3 regions of the Amycolatopsis sp. NPDC024027 genome follow, and region 2 is predicted to be linked to each of the others. Evidence: riboswitches for the same ligand, from Rfam matches in the RefSeq annotation. Region 2 holds a riboswitch; each other region holds the start of a gene.
What was found. A riboswitch is a leader RNA that binds a small molecule or an ion and turns the genes downstream of it on or off. The one in region 2 is predicted to bind S-adenosylmethionine.

Region 1 (6,588 bases), on a different contig from region 2:
TGCGCGAGCGCGACCGTCTTGCCCTCGATCCGGCGGCCGGTCGAGCCCTCGACGTCCCCGCCGAGCAGCTTCAGCAGCGACGTCTTGCCCGAGCCGTTGACGCCGACCAGGCCGATCCGGTCGCCCGGGCCGATCCGCCAGGTGACGTGGTCGAGCAACGTCCGCTCGCCGACCCGGTACGTCGTGTCTTCCAGCTCCAGCACGGTCTTCCCGAGCCGCCGCTTCGCGAACGCCTGCAGTTCGACGGAGTCACGCGGCGGCGGGACGTCGGCGATCAGCGCTTCGGCCGCCTCGATGCGGTAACGCGGCTTCGACGAGCGCGCTTGCGGGCCGCGGCGCAGCCACGCCAGCTCCTTGCGGGCCAGGTTCTGCCGCTTCTCCTCGGCCGTCGCGGCCAGCCGGGCGCGCTCGGCGCGCGCGAAGATCCAGTCGGCGTAGCCGCCTTCGTACTGCTCGACGCGGCCGTTCGCGACCTCCCACGTCAGGGTGGCGACGGTGTCGAGGAACCACCGGTCGTGCGTGACGACCACGACCGCGATCCGGCGCGTGAGCAAGTGGTCGGCGAGCCACTGGACACCTTCGACGTCCAAGTGGTTGGTCGGTTCGTCGAGCACGACGAGGTCGAGCTCACCGGTCAGCGCGGCCGCCAGCGAAACCCGGCGCCGCTCGCCACCGGAGAGGTTCGTGGTCGGCGTGTCGAGCCCGATCGCGGTGATGCCCAACCCGTCCACAATGGACCGGACGCGCGCGTCGGCCGCCCATTCGTGCTCGGCACCGTAGCGTTCGAGCACGACCTCGCCGACGCTGCTGCCGTCCGGCAACTCCGTCCGCTGGGTGACGACGGCCATCCGCAGGCCGCCGACATGGCTCACCCGCCCGGAATCTGGCTCGGCGAGTCCGGAAAGGACTTCCAGCAGGGTGGTCTTGCCGCCGCCGTTGAGGCCGACGACGCCGATGCGCTGCCCGGCCGCGACGCCGAGGGAGACGCCGTCCAGCAGTGGCTTCACCCCGTAGGACTTGCTCACCGACTCGAGATTGACCAGGTTGGCCATCCGTTCAGCCGATCCTCTCCACGACAACGAATCGGGACGCCACGACCATGGTCGTGTCGTCCACGGTGAATTCCGGATCTTCCAGCACGGCCCGCATTTCGGCGCTCTGCCAGTACTGCGTGTGGCCGGCTCGCCACTCGGCGACGCTCTTGTCGCCTTCGCCCTCGTCGAGCGCGTGCTGCAAGTCCACTTCAGACAGTGGCAACACGCGCACCTCGGTGGTCTCGAGGATCGCGACCCCGACGCCCGCCGAGTCGATCATCAGCTCGCGCTCGCCGACGACGGGCAGTTCTTCGCCGTACTTCTCGTATTCGGCGACCAGGCCGGTGGTCGAGGTCTTCTCCCCACGCAGGATCGCCGCGACCAGCTTGTCGCGCAGCGGACCGGGGAACGCGAACTCGGCGTGCTTCACGCGTGCACCCGCGGCGGCGCCGGGCGCGGCGCGTCGTCCCCGCCGACCACGCGGGCACCGGGGACCGGGCCGTGGGCCACGCGGACCGTCCGGCACACGCCGGCGCCCGACAGCTCGGCCGCGACCTCCACCGCCGACTGCGCGTCTTCGCAGAGGAACGCGCACGTCGGACCGGAGCCGGACACCGTGCCCGCGAGCGCGCCCGCGTTGACCCCCGCCCGGAGCGTGCGGCGCAGGCCGGGGCGCAGCGAGACCGCGGCCGCCTGCAGGTCGTTGCCCAGCAGCAGGGCCAGCTGGCGGGGGTCGCCGGAGGCCAGCGCCTCGACGACCGGCGTGTGCGAGCCGATCCGGGGCGGGTTGCCCGCCGCGCGCAGGCGGTCCAGTTCGCCGAACACCTTCGGCGTCGACAGCCCCTCTGCGTCGAAAGCCAGCACCCAGTGGAACGTGTGCCGCGACAGCACCGGGACCAGCTGCTCACCGCGGCCGGTGCCCAGCGCGGTGCCGCCGTAGAGCGCGAACGGGACGTCGCTGCCCAGCCCGGCGGCGATTTCGGCCAGCTCGTCGCGGGTGACGTCGAGGTTCCAGAGGCTCGCCAGCCCGACGAGCGTCGCCGCCGCGTCGGCGCTGCCGCCCGCCATCCCGCCGGCCATCGGGATGCCCTTGCGCAGCACCACCCGGACCTTCGGTTCCCCGGTGCGGCCGACGTGCCCGGCCAGCGCTTCGACGGCCCGCCAGGCCAGGTTCTCGGGACCGGTCGGGACCGAGCCCTCCCCCTCGCCGTAGACCTCGATGCCGGGCTCTTCGGTGACCGCGACGGTCACCTCGTCGGTCAGCGACAGCGCCTGGAACACGGTCACCAGCTCGTGGTAACCGTCTTCACGCAGGTCGTCGACCGACAGGTGCAGGTTCACCTTGGCCGGGACCCGGACGGTGACTGGGGGCGGAACTACGGCGAGCACCCGACCAGCCTACGTGCCCGCGAAAACGCCCCGATGCGACCTGCGCATCGGGGCGTTGCTGTGACAGCCGTGGCTTCGCCCCGGGCCGGGGGCTCCGCCACCCGGAACCCCCGAAAACCCGGTCAGTCAGGCAGCTGCGACACCCTGCGGGCCGCGGGCGGTGTACGTCACGTGGCCGCCGCGCTCGGCGACCCACGCCAGTGCCGCGTCGGCCCGCTCGCCGCGGACGCCGAGGCGGAAGCGGCCGACCGGGGTGTCGCCGATGCGGGTCAGGCCGCCGCCGATGGTGGCGAACTCGACGTCGAAGCGGCCCGCGGCCTCGGGCAGCAGCGCGCCGACCGAGGCGAAGCCGACCAGCACGACGTCGGCCGAGCGGTCGTAGCGCGCCGCCTGCGCGCGGACGGTCTCGATGGCCGGCAGCAGCGCCTGCGCGGTGCGGCTGGCCGGGTTTGAGATCAGGTCGAGGACCGTGCCGCGCTCGACGACCGTGCCGTCCTCCAGCACCGCGACGTCGTCGCAGACCCGGCGGACCACGCCCGCGTCCGGCGTCGTGACGACGACGGTGACGCCCAGCTCGGAGCGCGCCCGGTCGAGGACGGCGAGCACCGCGCCGGCCTCCTCCGGGTCGACGCCGGCGGTCGGGTCGTCGGCGAGCAGCACGGCGGGCGCCGCCGCCAGGGCCTTCGCGACCGCGACGCGGCGGAGCTGACCGGCGGACAGTTCGCCTGGACGCTGCGCGGCGCGCGGGGTCAGGCCGACGAGGTCGAGCAGCGAGCCGACCCGGCTGCGGCGCTGCGGGCCGTCGACGCCGAGCTGCTCGAGCGGGGAGGCGATGTTGCCGGCGATGGTGCGCTCGGCGATCAGCTCCGGTTTCGTCGAAACGACACCGAGCTGACGGCGGATCTCGCGGAGGCGGCGGCCGTCGAGGGTGCCGGTGTTGAGGCCGTCGAGGCGGACGACGCCGCGGTCGGGGCGCTCCTGCAGCGCGATGCAGCGGGCGAGGACGGACTTGCCGGACCCGGCGGGACCGACCACGCCGAAGAGCGAGCCGGCCTGGACGTCGACGCTCACGTCCCGGAGCGCGACGACGGAGTTTCCGTTGGTGGCAAAGGTTTTGGACAGGTTTTCGACGGTGATCACGAAGGCTCCAGAAAACGGGGTGCACGCGTGGCGGCACCCGGCCGCAGGCAAGTTCCGTCCTGTTCGGACGGTGCATGAAGAAGAGGTGGACCGGCTACGACAAGCTCAGTTGGAGCGTCGACATGCGGTCACGGAGCGGCGGCCTTCGTCGACTACGCGACGCCTGGTCAGGAGCAGGGGGCGAGCTACCCTCTTCATCGAAAACGGCCTCCATCGGTCCTGGCGGTAGCACCTGCCCTGTGGAGGGTGGTTGCTGCGACTTCGGCGAGCCAGGTCTCTCAGTCGCTCGGGATGGACGTACTGAGTAAAACCGATCCCGAGGAGCGAACGCAAGCCTGTTGGCCCAGATCACACGAGTGGAGGTGTCCGAATCGCGGGATCACGGGCGGCGCGGGCGTATTTTCACGCCTTTCACCGCTTCCACTGTGGAGCGGCTAACGCGCGGCGGCGATCCGGGCGAAGTCGTGCACGCCGAGCTGCTCGCCGCGGGTCCGGGGGTCGATCCCGGCGGCCGTCAGCAGCTCGCCGGCGCGTTCGGCCGAACCCGCCCAGCCCGCGAGCGCGGCCCGCAGCGTCTTCCTGCGTTGTGAGAAGGCGGCGTCCACCAGGCCGAAGAGCAGCTCCCGGTCTTCGGACGCCGTCGTGTCGCCGCGTTCGAAGGCGACGAGCGCGGAATCGACGTTCGGCACGGGCCAGAACACCGAGCGCGGCACGGCGGCGACCTTGCGCGCGGAGCCATACCAGGCCAGCTTGACGCTGGGCACGCCGTAGATCCGGCTGCCGGGGCCGGCGGCCATCCGGTCGGCGACCTCGGTCTGCACCATGACGAGGCCCTTCCGGAGCGAGGGCACCTCGGCCAGCAGGTGCAGCACGACCGGCACGGCGACGTTGTAGGGCAGGTTGGCGACGAGGGCGGTCGGCGCGGGCAGCTGCTCGCGGGTGATGCGCAGGGCGTCGGCACCGATGACGGTGAGCCGTCCGGCCGCGTCGGGCCCCCGCTCGGCGACGGTCTTGGGCAGCCGCTCGGCGAGCTTGGGATCGATCTCGACGGCGACGACGTGGGCGCCGGTGGCGAGCAGCCCGAGGGTCAGCGACCCGAGCCCGGGCCCGACCTCGAGGACGACGTCGCCGGGGGCGATGTCCGCCAGCTCGACGATCCGGCGGACGGTGTTGGGATCGTGCACGAAGTTCTGCCCGAGCTTCTTCGTCGGCCGCACGTCGAGTTCGGCCGCCAGCCCGCGGATCTCGGCAGGTCCCAGCAGTTCAACCACCGGACGAGCCTACTTGAAGCCGAAACTCGCGTGATCGGCGGCGGAACTCGCGTGACGGGAGGGGCATCTCGCGTGTCTGGAGGGGCATCTCACGTGATTGGAGGGGCATCGGCGAGATGCCTCCCTGGACACGTGAGATGCCTCCCCAGTCACGGGTGAGGCCTCTTGGCGCACGCGGAACGGCCCCCGTCCGAGGTGGACGGGGGCCGTTCCGGGAAGTGGAGCGTCAGGCCTTCTTGCCGCAGACCGGCCAGGCGCTGTAGCTGCCGCCGCGGCCGGCCTTGACCTTCTCCGCGACCGCGATCTGCTGCTCACGCGAGGCCTGGTTCGGCAGCGCGGCGTACTCGTCGCCGCCGTAGGCGTCCCACGTGCGCTTGTCGAACTGGAGGCCGCCGTAGTAGCCGTTGCCGGTGTTGATGGCCCAGTTGCCACCCGACTCGCACTGCGCGATGCGGTCCCACGCGGAACCGTCGCCGATCTCCGGGGTCGGGGCCTGCTTGGAGCCGACGTGGATGATCTTCGGCTTCGGCTGGGTGATGACCTTCTCGGAGATGCTCTCGCGAGAGACCTCTTTGCCGTTCTTCTGCGTGACCTTGTAGGTCACCATCTTCTCGCCCGGCGTGCCGGGGTCCTCGACCGAGGTCTTGCCCTTGGCGAGGTCCGGGTCGTCGACCTTCTGCTCGGGCGGGTCGATGGACTCCTTCTGGGTCACCGTCGAGACGCCGGTGCGGCTGAGGTGCACCTCGGCGCCGTCGGTCAGCTTGACGTCCAGGCCACCCTCGGCCTGGTCCTCGGGGCCCAGGGTGAGCTTGTACTCGCCCAGGAACTCCTTCGTCGTGACCGCGGTCGTCTTCACCTGCTTCGGCGCGTTGGCACCGTCGAACAGGGTGATGTTCTTCAGCGTCTTGATCTCGACGGTCGCGCCCTGCAGGGGCAGCTCGCCGTCCTTCGGCATCGACATCCACGTGCCGGGCTTGTCCATGCCGGTCATGCCCAGCTGGGACAGCGCGTCGCCGAGGTGGGTCGCGCGGACCCAGGAGGTGTGCTCCGCGCCGTCGACGATCATCTTCAGCTGGCGGCCGCGCTCGAGCTTGATGACACCGCCGTCGCCGACCTCGGCCTGCGGCGACGGGGAAAGCGAGTCGTGCGCGCCGACGGACAGGCCCGCGTCCTCGAGCACCTCGCCGACGGTGCCGCCGAAGGAGTGCACGGTCTGCTGGTGGCCGTCGACGTCGACGGTGATGCTCTTGTTCATCGCCAGCGCGGCCGCGCCGCCGCCGGCGACGCTGATCATGACGCTGAGGACGGCGCCCTTGAGGAACCGGCGCTTCCAGATCTTGGTGGTCTCGCGCAGACCCTCGTCCAGCGAGGCCCGTTTGGCCTGCGGGGACATGGTCCGGTCCTCGTCGAGCCCGTCCGGGATGACGATCGGCGGCAGGTACGTCGTCTCGGCGTTGATGAGCCGGATCAGCTCGTCGACGTCGACGTCGATCTCGGCCATCATCGCGTCGGCGTCCGGGCCGAGCGCGGCGAGGATGTCCTGCTGCGTGATGTTCGGGTCGTCGGAGAAGTCGAGCTGGCCGTACGCAGTGTTCTCGAAATCGCGCTCGAGGACGGCCGCGGAGCGCGCTCCAGCCTGTCTGCTACCTGTCACCGGGTCGTTCCCTTTCCCAAGGCGCCGTTCGGGGCGGCACCTTTACGTCTGGGCCCTCAGCCGGCGCCATCGTCACGGTTCCAGGCCGTACCGCTCCTGG
Region 2 (6,588 bases):
GCAGGAACCGGCCGGGGCGCGGGGGCCGCAGCTCCCGCCAGTACCAGGCGGCCACGGCCAGCACCACGCAGGCGAGACCCGCGAGCCAGCCGAGCTTCGTCGCGGGCGTGGGGTCGGCCGAGAACGCGATGGCCCGCACCTCGTTTCCGGCCGGACGGCCGGGGCCGCCGACTCCGCCGGTCCCGAGGCCGTACCAGCCTGGGGACAGCTGGTACCCCTGGCCGGCTTCGATACCGTCCGGGACCGTCTCGACGGCCACCATCACCAGCAGCGCGAACCCCAGCGCGGCCAACGGGAACCAGGACCGCCGTGAACTCCCCATCGCGTCAGCGTATCGAGCTCGGGTTTCCCCGCAGCAGCGCGATGAAGGCGGCGGCGAGCAGGATCACCGCCGAGATCAGCACGCCCGCCATGTCCGCCGAGAGCACCACGACGACCAGGGCGAACGCGACCACGGTGACCAGGAGGAGCAGGCTGCGCTCGTAGGCGGCGAGCACCAGCAGGCCGAGCGTGGCCAGCAGCGGGCCGCGCAGCCCCTCGTCGAGCCGGAACTGCCGGGTCCCGACCAGGTCGAGCAGCGGGACGGCGAGCAGCGCGGCGACCGTGCCGAGGACGAACCGCCCGGTGCGGACGGGCCGCAGGGCCAGCGCGTACCAGACGGCTGTCCCGGCGAGCACCACGCCGAGCGCGACCAGCCACGCGGGCCCGGCCGGCAGGCCGCTTTCCACCCGGCGGAAATCGTCCAGGGGCAACGGATACGCCTGGCTGTGCTCGGTCACGCCGGGCGGGACCGAGTACGGTCCGATGAGGAGGTTCGCGGACTCGCTTTCGGCCCGGCTGCGGCGGGCCACCAGCTGCACCGCCGCCAGGCCGATCTGGGCGAACCCCAGCAGTGCCAGCGGAAACCAGAAACGCCCTCTCCCCATCGGCCCAGGTTAGCTGCTCAGCAGAAGGGCGGCAGCTCCCGCGGGTCGCCCACCGGCGCCCAGCGGCCGTCCACCTTCGCGTATTCCCAGCGTGCTCCGCGGGCGACGATCTGCCGCAGCGCCAGGAGCACGCGGTCGACGTGTTCCTCCGTGCTGCCGAGGCCGAGGCTCACGCGGACCGCCTGCTGCCCGTCGCCGCCGGCGACGCCGATCAGCCGCTTGGCCGCGATGTGGGCGCAGAAGGCGCCGTCGCGGACGCCGATGCCGTACTCGGCGGACAGCACCGCGGCGAGCCAGCCGGGGTCGAAGCCGTCGACGACGAAGCTGACCGTGCCGACCCGGTCGACCGGCGCGTCGAACAACCGCAGCTCGGCGCAGCCCGGGATGGCCTCGAGGCCCTTGCGCAGCCGGGCGAGCAGGGCCTGTTCGTGGTTTTCGATCGCGGCCCAGTTTTCACCGAGGGTCTCGCACGCGACACCGAGCGCGTACACGCCGACCGTGTTGGGCGAACCGGCTTCGTGGCGCTCCGGGCCGGTGTTCCAGACGACGGCGTCCTCGGTGACGAGCTTGGTCGCGCCGCCGCCGGCGAGGTACGGCCGGGCCGCGCGCAGCCAGTCGGCGCGGCCGATCAGCGCACCCGCGCCGAAGGGCGCGTACAGCTTGTGGCCGGACAGGGCGATGTAGTCGACGTCCAGTTCCTTGAGCGAGATCCGGCGGTGCGGGGCGAGCTGGGCGGCGTCGAGCGCGATGCGAGCGCCGTGTTTCCGTGCCACGGCGGAGATTTCGGCCACCGGGAGCAGTTCACCGGTCACATTGGACGCTCCGGTGACGACGACCAGCCGCGGTCCCTGCGGGGCGGCCGCGAGTGCTTCGTCCACAGCGGACACCGCGGCGAGACGGGTGCGCGGGGTCGGGATCCGCCGGACGTTCGGTCCCGGCCACGGCAGCAGCGCGGCGTGGTGCTCGGTGTCGAAGACGATCACCGTGGTGTGCCGCGGCAGGCTGCGGGCGAGGAGGTTGAAGGAGTCGGTGGTGTTGCGGGTGAAGACGACGGTGTCGGTCCGCCGGGCGTCGACGAAGCGGCGCAGGACGTCACGGGTGCGCTCGTAGAGCTTGGTGGAGACCTGCGACGCGAAGCCGGCCCCGCGGTGGACGCTCGCGTACCAGGGCAGGAACTCGTCGACGGCGCCGCGGACGGCCTCGAGGCACGGGGCGCTCGCGGCGTGGTCGAGGTTGGCGTAGCCGATGTCCCCGCCGGTCACCAGCGGCACCCGCAGCGCCGCCCCCGCGACGGCGGGGATGGCGCGGGCTTCGGGGCTTGCGGGGCTTTCGAGCGGGGTGCGGTCGATGGCGAGAGTCATCGGGGTGCCTCCTCGGCGATCCGGGGGACCCCGGCGAGGGGCCCGCGCTTGCCCGTCGCACGGCGCGACCGGCCCGGTCTTCACCCGGGGCACCCCACCGCGGTAGGAGGGTTGCCGGCCAGCAAGCCGGGGCTTCGCGCTGGCACTCATGACCTGAACCAGAAGGTAACCGAGAACGCGGCCGGTGGCCAACCCCTGCCTCACATTCTGAGACGCCGCTCACAGACAGTGAGCACGCACGGCCGCGGCGCCCGGAAATCCGGGCGAACGTGACGCCGTCCCCGTCGCGGCCGCGTCCGGTTCAGCCCCGCCGACGGCACGGCCGCGTTTCCGTCAGCGGCCGGATTCGCCCTTCCAGCGAGCCAGGCGCCCGGCCCGGTCGACGGCGCGCAGCCGGCGTTCGGCGTCGTCGCGGACGGCGCTCGTCGTGACGACCAGCAGCTGGTCGTTCTCCTGCAGCCGGCTGGTCTTCTGCGGTGTGAAGCCCGCGCCGTCGCGCACCACCAGGCTGATCGTCGCCCCGATCGGCAGCCGCAGCTCGGACAGGTACACGCCGTGCAGCTTCGATCCCGGCTGGATCCGGACCTGCAGCAGTTCGGCACCCAGCTCGTCCAGTGGCGCGGAGTCGACCTCCACCTCGTGCGGCTCGGACTTCTTGGCCAGCCCGAGCCGGCGCGCGAGCGGGCCGAGCGTCGCGCCCTGCACCAACGTCAACACGACGACCAGCACGAACACCGCGTCGACCAGCCGCTGCGCGCCCGGCAGGCCCTGCGACAGCGGGATCATCGCGAGCACGATCGGCACGGCGCCGCGCAGCCCGGCCCACGACAGGAACGCCTGTTCCCGCCACGGCAGCCGGAACGGCAGCATCGCCAGGACGACCGAGACCGGCCGCGCCAGCAGCAGCACGACCGCGCCCGCGACCAGGCCCGGCACGATCGCGTCGAGCAGCCGGCCCGGCGACGCGAACAGCCCGAGCAGCACGAACAGCCCGATCTGCGCCAGCCAGCCCAGGCCCTCGGCGAACGACAGCGTGTCCGAGCGGTGCGGCAGCCGCGAATTGCCGAGCACCAGCGCGGCGACGTAGGTGGCGAGCAGCCCGGACGCGTGCAGCAGCTGCCCGGACGAGTACGCGACGACGCACACCGCGACCGTGGCGAGCGGGTAGAGGCCCGTCGCCGGCAGCGCGGCCCGGCGCAGCGCGTGGCCGCCGAGCCAGCCGAAGGCCAGCCCGATGGCCAGGCCCGCCGCCAGCTCGTAGACCGCCAGCAGCGGCAGCGTCCAGTCCACAGTGGTGCCTTCGGCCAGCACCACGACGGCGATGTAGGCCGGCGCGTCGTTGATGCCCGACTCGAGTTCGAGCGCGCCGGTGAGCCGTTTGCCGATCCCCGCCGTGCGCAGCACCGAGAACACCGCGGCCGCGTCGGTCGAGGCGAGCACCGCGCCCCACAGCAGCGCCAGCCGCCAGTCCAGGCCCAGCAGCCAGTGCAGCGCCGCGCCGGTGACCGCGATGCTCACCACCACGGACACTGTGGACAGTGCGATTCCGCGGCCCAGCGCGGGTTTCACCGCCGACCACCGGGTGGTCAGCCCGCCTTCGGCGAGGATCATGACGAGCGCGGCGAGGCCGAGCGACTGGGTGAGTCCGGGGTTGTCGAACCGGATGCCGAAGCCGGCTTCGCCCAGCACGACGCCGATCCCCAGGTACAGCAGCAGCGAGGGCAGGCCGAGCCGGATCGACACGCGCACGGCCAGCACCGAGGCGAGGAGCACGACACCGCCGACGCCGAGCAGCACGGGAAGCTGGTCCATGCCCGCCTCCTCCCGAGTGCCGTGGGGCCCTCAGAATAGTGAAGCGCGGGGGTTAACTCGTTCGTGTACCGCTGCCCGGCGCCGGGCACCCGGTGTGTTAAGGCGCCGCGGCACCACCGAGCGCGTCGAGATCGACACCGAGAGCGGCGAACGGCTCCCCCGCCGCGGGCAGCACCTTGACCGCGCGGTGGCCGTCCCTGGCCACCCAGCCGGCGTCGACCGCCCGGTCGAGCAACGCCGCGGGCAGGGCACCGGCGAGGTGGTCGCGGCGCTCCGTCCAATCCAGACAGTCACGCAGCAGCGGCCGCCGCCCGGCGGCGACCGGCACGCCGAGGTTCGCCAGCACCGTCCGCCCGCGCGGGGTCAGGGCTAGGCCGTCGGCGGTGTCGACCAGGCCGGTGGCGAGCATGCCTTCGCGCAGCGCCACGCCGAGCTCGCCGGCGAGGTGGTCGTAGCAGGTCCGCGCGAACCCGAGCCGCCGCGCCCGCAGCGAGGACTTCAGGCCGGTGACGGGCCGGTACCCGGCAGTTTTTCGGGGGCTCCGGGTGGCGGAGCCCCCGGCCCGGGGCGGAGCCCCGGATGCCACGGCGTGCTGGGCCAGGTGCTCGATCAGCTCGGCCACGCGCGGGTCGGCGATCCGGACGTAGCTGGCCCGCCCCTGCTTGGCCCGGACGACGAAGCCGGCACCGGCCAGCCGGGTGACGTGCTCACTGGCCGTCGAGAGGGCGATCCCGGCCGCCTTCGCGAGCTCGCCGACGGTCCAGGCGCGCCCGTCCAGCAGTACGAGGCACATGGTGGCCCGGCTCGGGTCGGCGAGCACCGCGGCCACCTCGGCCAGCGCGATCGTCTCCATGCCCCCACGCTACGGCCCCGACCCGTCGGCCACGGCCGAACCATCGCCCCCGGCCGGAGACGGGTCAGAGGGGTTTGAGGAACTTGGCGGCGACCTGGACGGCCGGGCCCGAGTCGTTCGAGTTCTCCAGGACCACCGCGAAGGCGATGGTGCCGCGGTAGCCCACGAACCAGCCCGTGGCCTGCTTGCCGTCGCCGAACTGGGCGGTGCCGGTCTTGCCGAAGACGTTGCCCGCCGCCGCGGCGGCCCGGCCGGTGCCGCTGGTGACCACCGCGCGCATCATCTTCCGCACCTCGCCGAGCACCGACGCCGGCGGCGGCGAATAGCCCTTGACGACCTTGGTCTCGACGTCGTGCCACAGCCGCGGCGTGATCGCCTTGCCGGAGGCGACCGTGGCGGCCATCAGCGTGCCGCCGAGGGCGCTGGCCTGGATGCGGCCCTGGCCGAACCCGTCCTCGACCTGCTCGTCCTTGCTCGCCGCGGGCTCGACCTTCCCCAGCTCCGTCTTGAGCCCGGGGATCTCGTAGTCGGCGTTGAGGCCGAGTTCGTCGGCCGCCTTCTTCAGCCCGTCCGCGGGCAGGCCGAGCGCGAGCTGGCCGAACGTCGTGTTGCAGGAGCGCGCGAACGCCGTCTGCAGGTTGGTCGCGCCCAGCTCGAAGCCCTCGTTCTTGACCGTCCGCGTGCCGATCGTCGCGACGCCCGGGCAGTCGACCGGCGACGTCGCGGTGAGCCCGCTCTGCTGGACCGCCGCCACCGACGTCGCGATCTTGAACGACGACCCCGGCTCGTACAGGCCGTTGAGCGCCTTCGGCGAGTTCCCGGCGGCGGCGTTCTGCGCGACGGCGAGGATGTCGCCCGAACCCGTGTCGAGGGCGACGAGCATCGCCGACCCCTGGTAGCCGTCCACCGCGGCCTGGGCGGCGTTCTGCGCGTCCAGGCTCAGGCTCGCCACGAGTGGCTTCGCCCCTTCGGCCGACGCCTTCCCGAACAGCGTCTCGACGCTCTTGCCGCCGCCATCGACGCGCTCGACGGCGAATCCCCCGCCGGCCGCGGCGGTGACCTGCCCGGTGAGCGCCGAGCGCAGCAGCGGGGCCGGGTTGCCGTCCACCGGCCGCACGCCGCCGGGCCCGCTGATGACCAGCGGCTTGCCGTCGCGGTCGGCGACCGCGGTGGTGTCCTGCGCGGCGGTGCTGATCACCAGCCGCTGGCCCGCCTCCAGCTTCGGGTGCAGCAGCGACGGCGCCCAGTGGACCAGCCACTTCCCACCGTTCTGCGCGAGCTGGAACGGCACGTCGTAGGTCCACGTCTTGCCCGGCTTCAGCACCCACGAGAGGCTGAACGTCCCGTCCGTCTGCTTCGCGCCGGCCGCAGCCGGCTGCAGGGCGCCCAGCTTGGCGGTGACCGACGACGGGGTCAGCGCGTTCCGCGTGGCCCGCAACGCCACCGCGGCCGCCGCGTTGTCGTCGGTCAGCCGGGCCGCCGCGTCGGGGTTGTTCTCGGAAAAGTCCTGCAGGTACTCGGTGATCGCCGAGTTCGGGTCGTGCGCGCCCGGGCTCTCCACCGTGGTCGCGCCCGCGGCGGCCTCCGGCGTCGAACCCCCGCTGTTCAGCACGAAGAACGCGGCCACCAGCACCAC
Region 3 (6,588 bases), on a different contig from region 2:
CGGCACCCCCTCCCCAGCCGGAGACCAGCGGCTTCGCCCGCGTCCTCGACCGGACGTTCGGTCACCCCACCGGCACGCTCGGCCGCCTCGGCGGCTGGGTCATGGCCCGCGGCAACGCCGCCACCGAACACCGAGTCGTCGACCTGGCGAAGATCGAGCCCGACGAGACCGTCCTGATCGTCGGCCCCGGCCCCGGCGTCGGCCTGGAAGCCGCCGCCCGCCTGGCCGGGCGCGCTGTCGGCGTCGACCCCTCCCCCGAGATGCTCACGCTGTGCCACGAGCGCTGCGGCGACCGCGCCGAGCTGCGCGAAGGATCGGCGGCGCACACCGGCGAGCCCGGCGGCTCCGTCGACGTCGTGCTGAGCGTGAACAACGTCATGCTGTGGGAAGACCGCGCCGCCGGGTTCGCCGAGCTGTTCCGGGTGCTGCGCCCCGGCGGCCGGCTGCTGCTGTCCGCGCACGAGAAGTGGCTGCCCGTGAGCAGGCACGTCCTGGCCGACGAAGCCGCCGCCGCGGGCTTCGCCGACCTGCAGACCTGGACCTGGGAGCCGCCCGGGTTCGCCGCGCTCGCCGCGCAGCTGCGCGCCGTCAAGCCCGCCTAGCGGGTGTCCGTGCGGATCGGGTGTCCCTCGGGCACCTCGACCAGCACGATCCGCGTGCCGTCCGGATCGGCGATCCAGGCCTCGTCGAGGCCCCACGGCTCGCGCCGCGCGTCGCGCACCGGCTCCAGGCCGTTGCCCTTCAGCTCGGCCAGGGTGCCGGCGAGGTCCCGGACCTGCAGCCAGAGCACCAGATCGGGCGACGAGCCCGTCTCGCCCGCACCGGAGACCTCCAGGGAGCCGTGGCCGAGGAAGAACACGGTGCCACCCGGGAATTCCCGCTCGACGGCCAGGCCGAGGGTGTCGCGGTAGAACGCCGTGGACGCGGCGACGTCCCGCGGGCGGATCAGCAGCCGGCTCTTCAGGATCTCCATCCGACCATGCCTACCGGACGGGCTCAGGCGGCCGCAATCGCGGCGATGCCGGACAGCACGATCACCGACCCGGCCAGCCGCCGCACGGCGTCACGCTCGCCCAGGACCAGCCACGCGGCGAGGCCGCCGAGCACGATGCTCAGCTCCCGGGCGGGCGCGACCAGGCTGACCGGCGCCATGGTGAGGGCGAACAGCACGAGGATGTAGGCGATCGGCGACAGGACCGCGACGAGCAGGACCTCGCGGCGCTGGTCCCGCCAGATCCGCGTCACTTCGGCACGATCGGCCAGGGCGCCGGGTACGAGCAGCACGCTCTGCAGGACCGAGCCCAGGCCGAAGTAGACGACCGGCGGCACGCCGATGCCGGTCACCGAGTGCGCGTCCCAGAGCGTGTAGCCGGCGATGACGGCCCCGGTCAGCAGCCCGTAGAGGATCCCCGCTTTCACGGCGCGGGAGTCACCGCCCTTCCGGCCGGTGCTGATCACCAGCACCCCGGCGACGACCAGGAACGCGCCGAGCAGGCCGAGCGGACCGGGCCGTTCCCCGAGCACCAGGACGGCGGCCAGCACCGAAAGCAGCGGCCCGGTGCCCCGCGCGACGGGGTAGACGACGGAGAGGTCGCCGACGCGGTACCCGCGCTGCAGCACGACCCCGTAGGCGATGTGCAGGACGGCGGTGACCGCGGCGGCGAGCAGCCAGCTCCACTGTGGACGGTGGTCTTCGACGACGAGCAGCACGATCGTGACGGGAAGCAGCAAGACGGCGCCGGCCGTGTAGTAGAGCCAGACGAACTGGGTGCCCCCGGAGGAGACCCGCTTGGCCGCGAGGTTCCACGCGGCGTGCACGACGGCGGCGACGAGGACGAGGGACAAGGCGGTGGCGTTCACGGGACCCCTTCGGCTGTTCGCGCGCGCGAACAGCCGGTCCTCCAGGCTTTTGCCCCGTCAGATGAACGACCGGCCGTCCGGGCCCGCCGATGGTGCCGCTCGGACCAGACCCACCGGTCCTGGTTGGGTGATGCTGTGTGGTGCGTGTGGTGCGTGGTGCGGGTGGTGCGGGTTGCTCGGACCGGCGACGGAACCCTAGGCACTGCCGTCGCCCACGGTACTCCCGGCTCCGGGCGCCGGCGGCCCGGCTGTTAGAGTGATCGCTCGCTGCCCGTGCGGCATTCCGTCATGGAGGAAACCTGCTCATCGAGCGGGGCCACTTCAGCGCGGCGGCGAATCTCACCGAGTGAAACAGGAGTTGCCCTATGGCCAACATCAAGTCGCAGATCAAGCGCATCACGACGAACGAGAAGGCGCGTCAGCGCAACCAGGCGATCCGGTCCTCGGTGAAGACCGCGATCCGCAAGGTCCGCGAAGCCGCCGAGGCCGGCGACAAGGCCAAGGCCGCCGAGCTGCAGCGCGACGCCGCCCAGAAGCTGGACAAGGCCGTCTCGAAGGGCGTCATCCACGCCAACCAGGCCGCCAACAAGAAGTCGGCGCTGGCGAAGCGCGTCAACGCGCTCTGAGCTGGTTGATTTCTGGGAAGGCCCCGGCTTCGGCCGGGGCCTTCTTCATGTCCAGGCCTTTTGCGCCCGGACTTCTCGCTTCCGGCTCTTCAGGTCCGGGCTGTTCAGGTCCGGGCACCTCGCGCCTGGGCTCCTCGTCCTCGTGTCCGGGTTCCTCGGGTCCGGCTCTCGCGCCTGGGCTCCTCGGGTCCGGCTCTCGTGTCCGGGCTCCTCAGGTCCGGGCTCTTCGCACCTGGGCTCTCGAGCCGGGCTCCTCGCGCCTGGAGCTCTTCGCGTCTGGGTTCTTCGTGTCCGGAGCCGCTGCGGTCAGCGGTCGCCCTTGGCCGCCGCCACCTGGAGGACCGCGCGCTCCAGCGCGTAGCCAGGGTCCGCCGCCACGCCCTTGACCTCGGCGTTCAGCCGCGCGACCACGCGCATCGCCGTCGCGAGGCCGTCGGGGTTCCAGCCCCGGGACTGACCCTGCGCCTTGCGGATCTTCCACGGCGGCATGCCCAGCTCGCCCGCCAGCTGGTTCGGGTTGCCCCGGCCGGCGCCGGAGACCCGGGCGATCGTGCGGACCGCGTCGGCCAGCGCGTCGGCGACCAGCACGTGCGGGACACCAAGCTGCATCGCCCAGCGCAGCGACTCCAGCGCCGCCGCGCGATCGCCGCTGACCGCCTTCTCCGCGACCGCGAAGCCGGTGACATCGGCCCGGCCGCGGTGGTAGCGACGAACCGCGTCGGCGTCGACGGTGCCGCCCGTGTCCGCGACCAGCTGCGTCGCCGCCGAAGAGAGTTCCCGCAGGTCGGAGCCCACGGCGTCGAGCAGGGCGGCGACCCCCGCCGGGTCGATCTTGCCGCCCACCCGGCGCACCTCGTGGCGCACGAACTGCTCCCGCTCGGCCGGCTTGGTCAGCTTCGGGCACTCGGTGACCTCGGCGCCGGCCTTCTTCAGCGCCGCCGGGAGCGTCTTGCCCGCCTTGCTGCGGCCGCCGCCGGTGTGCACGACGACGAGCACGACCCCGTCGGCCGGGTCCTTCAGGTAGGCCGCGACGGCGTCGGCCAGCTCCTGGGAGATGTCCTGCGCCGACTCCAGGACGATCACCCGGCCTTCGCTGAACAGCGACGGGCTGACCAGTTCGGCCAGCTCGGGCGCTGTGAGATCGGACACCCGGGCCCGGGTCAGCTCGGCGGTCGCGTCCATCGCGCGCGCGGCGGCGAGCGTCTCGCGGACGGCCCGCTCGATCAGCAGTTCTTCCTCACCCAGCACCAGGTGCAGCGGGGCCGGGGCGGTGGCTTGCGCGGTCACCCGGGAATCCTCTCACTTGCGCTCGGATGCCCCCGCTCCGGTGATGTCGAGCGGCCACCGTGGCACGTCCCGAGCGCGATGTCGTACGGTGTAGCCGAGGCAGCCCGCCCCGGAGGATCCGGCGTGCGCGCACCGACAATTGAATACCGCTCATCCAGAGGGGCAGAGGGAACGGCCCGACGAAGCCCCGGCAACCGGCGTACAGCCTGTCATCCCGCGATCGCGGGATAGCTGACGACCACGGTGCCAATTCCGGCCCGCTTCGGCGGGGCAGATGAGGAAAGGAACCTCGCGATGACCGCCACCCTCGGCACGACCTCCACCACGAAGACCCCGGATCTCGGACCCGCCGTCGAACTGGTGTCGAAGGAAGAGGGCCACCGGCAGCCGCTCGCTCCGGAGTTCGTCTCCGCCGAAGACTTCTCGCCGCTCGAGGTCGCGTACGACTTCGGCCGCGTCCGCCGCGAAGACATCGAGGCCGGCCCCAAGAACATCTGGCGCTACAAGAAACTCCTTCCCGTTCCGTCCAACGTCGAAGAGATCCCGAACACCGAGCCGGGCGCGACGCGGCTGGTCCGCGCCGACCGCCTCGCCAAGGAACTCGGCCTCAAGCGCGTGTGGGTCAAGGACGACACCGGCAATCCGACGCACTCGTTCAAGGACCGCGTCGTCGCCGTCGCGCTGGCCGCGGCCCGCGAGTTCGGGTTCGAGGTGCTCGCGTGTCCCTCGACCGGCAACCTGGCCAACGCGACGGCCGCCGCCGCGGCCCGCGCCGGCTGGCGGTCGGTCGTGCTGATCCCCAAGAGCCTCGAGCGCGCCAAGATCCTCACCACCGCGGTGTACGACGGCGACCTCATCGCCATCGACGGCAACTACGACGACGTCAACCGCCTCGCCACCGAGCTCGCCGGCGAGCACCCGAAGTGGGCGTTCGTCAACGTGAACGTCCGGCCGTACTACTCGGAGGGCTCGAAGACGCTGGCCTTCGAGGTCGCCGAGCAGCTCGGCTGGCGCATCCCGCCGCAGATCGTCGTGCCGATCGCCTCCGGTTCGCAGCTGACCAAGGTGGACAAGGGTTTCCGTGAGCTGGGGCAGCTCGGTCTCGTGGACGCCAGCCCGTACAAGGTCTTCGGCGCGCAGGCCACCGGCTGCTCGCCGGTCTCGGCCGCGTTCCGCGAGGGCCACGACGTGGTCCAGCCGGTGAAGCCGGACACGATCGCCCGCTCGCTGGCGATCGGCAACCCGGCCGACGGCCCGTACGTGCTCGACATCGTCAACCGCACCGGCGGCGCGATCGAGGACGTCTCGGACGAAGAGGTCGTCGAGGGCATCCGCCTGCTGGCCCGCACCGAAGGCATCTTCACCGAGACGGCCGGCGGGGTCACCGTCGCCACGGCGAAGAAGCTGGTCGAGACGGGCAAGCTGGACCCGGACGCCGAGACGGTGCTCCTCATCACCGGCGACGGCCTCAAGACCCTCGACGCGATCGAGAACCACGTGGGTCCCAAGGCAACCCTGCCGCCCTCGGCCGCGGCCGTGAACAAGGCCCTCGGCTACTGAGCTCCGGCCGGGGCGGCCACTCGGCCCGCCCCGGCGCTCGGCGGAGGGGCACGGCCACGTGTCGCCTCCCCCGGGCTCAAGCTCGCCGGCCCGGCGGCGCACCTTGTCTCCCCGGGCGCTCGAACCACGTGTCGCCTCCCCGGCGTGAGTCACCGGCCCACGGCACCTCTCCGGCAAGAGTCACCGGCCCACGGCACCCTTCCCCGCCCCGGCCATCACCGGCGAGGCGGGCCGCGGGGCTCGCCACGGCGGGCTATCGCTGTTCCGGTGACCACCGCCGTGTCGCCGTCCACGTCCGTGCGGGTCACTCGTGCGCCGAGGGCCGTCAGGGTGTCCATTGTGGACTTGCTGGGGTGCCCGTACGTGTTTCCCGCGCCCACGCTGACCAAGGCCACCCGTGGGGCCACCGCCGCGAGGAACGAGGGCAGTGAGTAGCGGCTTCCGTGGTGCGGCACCTTCAACACCTCCGCCTTCAGATCTCCGATGTCGGCCAGCAGGTCCGCTTGCGCGGCCAGTTCGACGTCGCCGGTCAGCAGGACCCGGCCCGCCGTGGTCTCCGCTCGGAGCACCACCGAGCTGTTGTTGATCGTCGTGCCGTCCTGCGGCCCGTCCGAGCGGGCGGGTACGTAACGCGGGCCCAGGACGTCGAGCGCCAGGCCCGGCCAGTCCAGCCGCTCGCCCGGGGTCAGCTCCACCAGCGGCACCGCCCGCCGGGTGGCCTCGGCGGCCACCTGGCGCCACGCCCACCCCGGCGACCGCCCCGGCCCGACGGCGATCGCGCCGACCGCACGGCCCTCGAAGACCGAAGCGAGGCCGCCGATGTGGTCGGCGTGCAGGTGGCTCAGCACCAGCAGCGGGATCCGGTCGACCGCCAGCCGGTGCAGGCACTCGTCGACCGGTCCGGGCTCGGGCCCGGCATCCACCACGACCGCCCGTCCCGGTTCGGCCGTCGCCAGCACGACCGCGTCACCCTGACCGACGTCGCATTCGACCATCGCCCAGTTCCGCGGCGGCCACGCCGGCGCCAGCACCCGGACCGGCACGAACACCAGCAGCGCGCCGGCGACGAGCACCGCCACCAGCACGCGCACCCGCCGGTGCCGGAGCGCGAGCACCAGCACCACGAGGACGGCAGCGGCCAGGAGGCCACCCACCCAGCCACCGGGCCAGGCGATGACCGCCTCCGGCGCCCGCGCGCCGTGCCGGGCGACGGTGATCAGCCACCGGGCCTCCGGATCGGCCAGGTGCACCAGGA

Region 1: linked by a shared signal. The riboswitch ahead of AB0F52_RS01105 (ATP-binding cassette domain-containing protein) and the one ahead of AB0F52_RS27995 (aminotransferase class V-fold PLP-dependent enzyme) in region 2 are both predicted to bind S-adenosylmethionine.
Region 3: linked by a shared signal. The riboswitch ahead of thrC (threonine synthase) and the one ahead of AB0F52_RS27995 (aminotransferase class V-fold PLP-dependent enzyme) in region 2 are both predicted to bind S-adenosylmethionine.

What each region holds. Positions count from the first base shown of each region.
Region 1 is NZ_JBEZYY010000001.1:237,212-243,799, forward strand. Features, by position in the region: gene AB0F52_RS01090 (ABC-F family ATP-binding cassette domain-containing protein) at 1-1,052, opposite strand, end outside; gene AB0F52_RS01095 (ASCH domain-containing protein) at 1,057-1,464, opposite strand; gene AB0F52_RS01100 (4-(cytidine 5'-diphospho)-2-C-methyl-D-erythritol kinase) at 1,461-2,423, opposite strand; gene AB0F52_RS01105 (ATP-binding cassette domain-containing protein) at 2,550-3,563, opposite strand; SAM riboswitch class I at 3,771-3,861, opposite strand; gene rsmA (16S rRNA (adenine(1518)-N(6)/adenine(1519)-N(6))-dimethyltransferase RsmA) at 3,998-4,834, opposite strand; gene AB0F52_RS01115 (transglycosylase family protein) at 5,061-6,488, opposite strand.
Region 2 is NZ_JBEZYY010000012.1:189,546-196,133, forward strand. Features, by position in the region: gene AB0F52_RS27985 (hypothetical protein) at 1-322, opposite strand, end outside; gene AB0F52_RS27990 (hypothetical protein) at 327-926, opposite strand; gene AB0F52_RS27995 (aminotransferase class V-fold PLP-dependent enzyme) at 944-2,287, opposite strand; SAM riboswitch class IV at 2,327-2,441, opposite strand; gene AB0F52_RS28000 (potassium/proton antiporter) at 2,621-4,099, opposite strand; gene AB0F52_RS28005 (metalloregulator ArsR/SmtB family transcription factor) at 4,197-4,952, opposite strand; gene AB0F52_RS28010 (penicillin-binding transpeptidase domain-containing protein) at 5,017-6,588, opposite strand, start outside.
Region 3 is NZ_JBEZYY010000014.1:147,934-154,521, forward strand. Features, by position in the region: gene AB0F52_RS30790 (class I SAM-dependent methyltransferase) at 1-602, shown strand, start outside; gene AB0F52_RS30795 (VOC family protein) at 599-973, opposite strand; gene AB0F52_RS30800 (DMT family transporter) at 997-1,860, opposite strand; gene rpsT (30S ribosomal protein S20) at 2,226-2,486, shown strand; gene holA (DNA polymerase III subunit delta) at 2,793-3,773, opposite strand; SAM riboswitch class I at 3,921-4,054, shown strand; gene thrC (threonine synthase) at 4,068-5,333, shown strand; gene AB0F52_RS30820 (ComEC/Rec2 family competence protein) at 5,549-6,588, opposite strand, start outside.